DNA from 2 places in the Arthrobacter sp. GCM10027362 genome. Region 2 is predicted to be linked to the other one. Evidence: predicted binding sites of a transcription regulator. Region 2 holds the regulator's gene; the other holds the start of a gene.
What was found. Region 2 encodes LexA, which represses DNA repair genes until DNA is damaged. Its sites were predicted from a motif close to TCGAACANNTGTTCGA; they were not measured.
Positions count from the first base shown of each region.

Region 1: the regulator LexA is predicted to act here: its motif matches at 785-800, upstream of recA (recombinase RecA).

Region 1 covers NZ_JBHTML010000268.1:73-2,977, reverse strand. Annotated here, with positions in the region: gene ACFQ36_RS21280 (MarR family winged helix-turn-helix transcriptional regulator) at 1-429, opposite strand, end outside; gene ACFQ36_RS21275 (DUF3046 domain-containing protein) at 501-722, shown strand; gene recA (recombinase RecA) at 959-2,011, shown strand; gene ACFQ36_RS21265 (regulatory protein RecX) at 2,096-2,578, shown strand.
Region 2 covers NZ_JBHTML010000023.1:22,485-25,389, reverse strand. Annotated here, with positions in the region: gene ACFQ36_RS06130 (ATP-dependent DNA helicase) at 1-1,339, shown strand, start outside; gene lexA (transcriptional repressor LexA) at 1,357-2,136, opposite strand; gene ACFQ36_RS06120 (LysM peptidoglycan-binding domain-containing protein) at 2,391-2,780, shown strand.

The DNA.
Region 1 (2,905 bases), on a different contig from region 2:
CAGCAGGCCGGCCAGGGCATCCAGGTCCTTCACTGACCAGTCCCCGAGGCGTTCGCGGAAGGCGCTCTTCCGGGCCAGCTGGGCTGCCGTGAGGCGGTCCCGGCCCGTCTGTGTAAGGGAAATCGACTGGGCCCGCCCGTCCACCGGGTCGGCCTGCTTGTGCACCAGGCCCAGCTGTTCAAGCATGGCCACCTGGCGGCTTACGGACGGCTTGCCGACGCCGATGTTTGCCGCCAGGTCGGTCAGCCGCATCGACTCTTCCCGCTGCAGCACGGCCAGCAACCCGTAGGCAGCCGGTTCCATGTCCGGGTGGACCTGCCGGGCCACCCGGTGCGAGTTGGCGCGGGCGCGCCGCCACAGGACGCTGAGCTGGCGTTCCAGTGAGTCGATGGCTGCATCGAATTCGGGGGCCGGCGGCTGATCGCTCATGGTCCCCATTGTAGTTCCCGTGCAGGGTGCCCCCGGATGAATCGTCCCGGCCGGCGTGAGAAGATGTCCACGTGCGATTGAGCGATTTTTGGCGGCTGATGGATGATGAATTCGGGGCCGGCTACTCACGCGTGCTGGCGGCGGACCTGGTGCTGGCCGCCCTGGGCGGACGCACGGCAGCCGAGGCGCTAAAGGCCGGGGTGCCGCCGAAGTCGGTCTGGCTTGCCGTCTGCGAAATGCAGGATGTCCCGCCCGAGCGCCGCCTCGGCCGGGACATCAAACCCAGGCGCTGAAAATCGGGGCGCTGAGCCCGCAGGTGCCCGTCCATGGTTCCGGGGCGGATCCGAACAGCCATTCGAATATTTGTTCGGATAGGAGTATGCTCCTACACAGGGACAGAAATTCAAGCGGAGCTGCCGTGTTGTCCACACACGGCAACGGCGCGGCTATTTTGTCAGTGCCGCGCGCTACTGTCACAGGTGGGCAATGAAGGCAGGCCCGCAAGGCCGCAATGAATCCGAGGTGAACAATGGCCGCACCGGCAGACCGCGAGAAGGCTCTCGAAGCCGCGCTCGCGCAGATCGACAAGCAGTTCGGTAAGGGCTCCGTCATGCGTTTGGGCGACAACGCCCGCGCCCCCATCGAGACTATCCCCACCGGCTCCATTGCACTGGATGTCGCGCTGGGCATCGGCGGCCTGCCGCGGGGCCGCGTCGTGGAAATCTATGGTCCGGAATCTTCCGGCAAGACCACCGTTGCCCTGCACGCGGTGGCAAACGCCCAGCGCAACGGCGGCATTGCCGCGTTCATCGATGCCGAGCATGCGCTGGACCCGGACTACGCGAAGAAGCTGGGGGTGGATACGGACGCCCTGCTGGTTTCACAGCCGGACACCGGAGAGCAGGCGCTGGAGATCATGGACATGCTGGTGGGCTCGGGCTCGCTGGACATCGTGGTCGTGGACTCGGTGGCGGCACTGGTGCCGCGCGCTGAAATCGAAGGCGAAATGGGTGACAGCCATGTGGGCCTGCAGGCCCGCCTGATGAGCCAGGCGCTGCGGAAGATTACCGGCCGGTTGAGCCAGACCAAGACCACGGCCATCTTCATCAACCAGCTGCGCGAGAAGATCGGCGTTTTCTTTGGCAGCCCGGAAACCACCACCGGCGGCAAGGCCCTGAAGTTCTACGCCTCGGTCCGCATCGATGTCAGGCGCATTGAAACCCTCAAGGAGGGGACGAATCCGGTGGGCAACCGCACGCGCGCCAAGATCGTCAAGAACAAGATGGCTCCGCCCTTCAAGCAGGCCGAGTTCGACATTCTCTATGGCCAGGGCATTTCCCGCGAGGGTGGCCTGATCGACATGGGTGTGGAAAACGGCTTGGTGAAGAAGTCCGGTGCCTGGTTCACCTATGAGGGCGACCAGCTGGGCCAGGGCAAGGAGAACGCCCGTAACTTCCTGAAGGACAATCCGGACCTCGCCGACGAGATCGAGCGCCGGATCAAGGAGAAGCTGGGCATCGGTGTCAAGCCCGATGCCGGCGAGGGTGGCGAGCCCAAGCTCAAGGCAGTGGACGGCATCTAAGCGGTGCATCCCGATCGCGGCAGGTCCGCCGGCCCCACCCCGGGAACGCCGGCGGACCTGACCCCGGAAGCGGACCCGTACGAGGTGGCGCGGTCCATCGTGCTGCGTCTGCTGACCGTGTCCCCGAAGAGCCGCCGCCAGCTGGAACTCAAGCTGGCCGAGCGGGGTGTCCCCAGTGCGGTGGCGTCCGTGGTGCTGGACCGTTTCGAGGAGGTCCGGCTGGTCGATGACGCCGAATTTGCCAGGATGTGGGTCAGCAGCCGGTCGCGGACACGATCCCTCGCCCGGGGCGCGCTCCGGCGCGAACTGGCGGACAAGGGGATTGCCCAGGAGGAGGCCGAGGCCGCCCTGGAACAGCTCTCCGCCGAGGACGAGCTGGCCGCCGCCAGGGAACTGGTGCGGCGGAAGCTGCGCTCCGGGGCGACGCCGGCGGACCGGAGCGAACGTGACAAAGCCGTCCGGCGCCTGGCATCGATGCTGGCCCGCAAGGGGTATCCGCCGGCCTTGGCCTTCAAGGTAGTTTCCGAGGAACTCGAAAGCCGTTACGACGAAATCGACACGCCGTAACATTTATGTGATCTTGCCCACTTAAACCCGCCATTTCGTTACCTTTTTGAGACTTTTCCCAGAAAAGGTCCATACGGTCCTGCGTTTGTGAGTGCCAAAAACCATGAACGACGTGACCAGAACCGAGCCCGGCGGGGCCTGCAGCAGCATCGGCGGCTGCGCGGCGGCCTTGCACTGGGCCTGACCGCCATAGCCGCGCTGAGCGCTACCGGTGCCGCATTCGCAGGTGTCGGGACCCCTGCTGCGGACCAAGCCTCCGAACCACCGATGATGAGCCTCGTGTCGCTGGTACAGCCGGCAAATCCCGCCTCGGCAGGCAATGCCGTC
Region 2 (2,905 bases):
GCTGGCGATCAATGCCTTCGAGGGACTGGCGGTGCTGCCGGACTACGATGTGGCGGTCATCGACGAGGCCCACGAGTTGCAGGACCGCGTCACCGGCGCAGTCAGCGGGCAGCTGTCGGCCGCGATGGCCCGGACCGCGGCCTCCGCGGCCCGCAAGCACACCGGAATCAGTGTCGAGGCGCTGAATGCCGCGGCCCGGAATCTCGAGGCGGCCCTCGAGGACGTGCCCACGGGCCTGGTCTCTGCCGGGCTGGCCGAGGCGTTGGAACTGGCCCTGGCCCAGCTGCGTGAGGCCTGCCGGACGGCGCTGTCCGATTCCAAGCCCGACGGCAGTGCCTCGGCCGACGGCGGGCGGCAGATAGCCCGGTCCCGGCTGGTGGCGGTGCTGGAGCTGTGCGAGCGGCTGCTTGCCGCCGGGGAGACCCGCGAGGTCGTGTGGACCACGCGGACCAACAGCTTCGCGGCGCCGGGGGACTACACGCCGGCGGACGAGGCGGCTCCGGCGACGCTGAACGTGGCGCCGCTGTCGGTGGCCGCCCGGCTGCGCGAGGGCCTCTTCGACGGGCATACGGTGGTGCTGACCTCCGCCACGCTGGCCGTCGGCAGCGCGTTCGACGACGTGGCCGGCTCGCTGGGCCTGCTCGGCGAGGGCGCGCCGGCGTGGAGCAGCGCGGACGTGGGCAGCCCGTTCGACTATCCCCGGCAGGGCGTGCTGTACGTGGCCGCGCACCTGCCCAAGCCGGAACGGGGAACCAGCGCCGAACAGTTCGATGAGCTGGAGGCCTTGCTGAAGGCCTCCGGGGGAGGGGCCCTGGGCCTGTTCTCCTCACGCCGGGCGGCCGAGGACGCGGCGGCGGAAATGCGCCGCCGGCTGCCGCTGGAGATCCTCTGCCAGGGCGAGTCCTCGATGGCCGTACTGGTGCGCCAGTTCGCCGCCGAGCCGGCTACCTGCCTGTTCGGCACCATGACGTTGTGGCAGGGTGTGGATGTTCCCGGCGAGGCCTGCCGCCTGGTCGTGATCGACCGCATCCCGTTCCCGCGCCCGGATGATCCACTGATGACCGCCCGGACCCGCGCCGTTGCCCAGGCCGGGGGCAACGGCTTCATGACGGTCTCCGCCACGCATGCGGCGGTCCGGCTGGCGCAGGGCGCCGGGCGGCTGATCCGTGCGGCGGGGGACCGCGGGATGGTGGCGGTGCTGGATTCGCGGCTGGCCAATGCCCGCTACGGCGGTTTCCTGCGCAGCGCGCTGCCGCCGTTCTGGGCTACCCGGGACCGCGCCACCGCCCTGCAGATCCTTGAGCGGCTGGCGGCCGCGGCCGGTGCCCGGAGTCAGTAGCTGCCGGCGCGAGTCGTTCAGAGCGAGCGCAGCACGGAGACCACTTTGCCCATGATGACGGCGTGGTCCCCGAGGATGGGCTCGTACTGGGTATTCTGCGGCAGCAGCCAGGTGTGGCCGTCCCGCTGGCGGAAGGTCTTCACGGTCGCCTCGTCGTCGAGCAGGGCGGCGACGATATCCCCGTTGACGGCGGTGGACTGCTGGCGGACCACCACCCAGTCGCCGTCGCAGATGGCCGCGTCAACCATCGAATCACCGGAGATCTTAAGCATGAACAGTTCGCCGTGGCCGACCAGTTGGCGCGGCAGGGCCATCACGTCCTCCACCACCTGGTCGGCCAGGATCGGCCCGCCGGCGGCAATCCGGCCCACGAGCGGAACCATGGCGGTGTCGGAGGAGCTGGCCAGCTCGGCCACGGCCGCACCGCTGGCGCTGCGCAGCCGCTCCGGTTCCCGGACCCCGGGGATCTCCACCGGGCCCGCCTCCAGCGTCAGGTGGGTAAGCACCTCCATGGCCCGGGGGCGCTTGGGGTCGCGGCGGATGTAGCCGAGCTTTTCCAGCTGGGACAGCTGATGGGTGACACTGGAGAGGCTGGCCAGGCCGACTGTGTCGCCGATCTCCCGCATGGATGGGGGGTAGCCGTGGTCATTGACCGAGCGCTGGATGGTTTCCAGGATCTTCTTCTGGCGCGGGGTCAGGCCCTTGGAGGGCGTTTTGACGGTCTTGGCGCCCGACGACGCCGCGCCGCGGCCGCGCCCCTGGCTTCCGCCGGTGTTCCTGGTGCTCTTCTCGGTCATCGCCGCGCCCGGTCCTTCGTGTCGGGAATTTTGTCAGGAGCGGCTGATCCACTGGCTTCACGATCCAGCACCCCTCCTGCGATTAACGCTAGTCGGCCGCGGGGCTCATTTCAAACATTTGTTCGACTTAACCTCGACAAGGTTCGTCGCTGAGTGCTAGAAAAGGAACCTGTTCATTCGAATACAGTTTCGAACATTTGTCCTTCTACAGGCCGTGGGGCATCTATGCGTTCGAAAAAAGGGAAGGCAGGCACATGTCCGCACAGCTTGGCGCGCACTTTACTGCGCACTTCACTGCGCAGTTGGCCGCGCAACCGGCACCGGTGAAACCGGTGCGCTCCACGATCCGGCTCACCCGGCGGGGCCGGCTGGTCCTGGCCGGCCTGCCGCTGATGCTCGGCGCCGGGCTGATGCTGCTGCTGGCCGGGGCCTTCTCCTCGCCGGCCAAGGCCTCGGGGGCGCTGTCGGCGCCGGAAACGGTCCGGGTCACCGTCGGGGCAGGGCAAACCCTGTGGGACATCTCCACCAGCGTGGCTCCGCAGCGGCACCCGCAGGAGGTGATTGCCGAAATCGTGCAGCTGAACAACCTCGAGGGCACCATCGTCCACGCCGGACAGCAGGTGTTTGTTCCCTCGTCCCGCTGAAGCGGCCCGCCCTGCCCGCGCCCGCAGGATCCAGGCGTAACGCACCACCCATCCGTAAGATCAGCCCCTCCGTAATATCAGCCCATCCGTAATATCAGCGGCAATACCGCCGCCTGCAGCCGGCA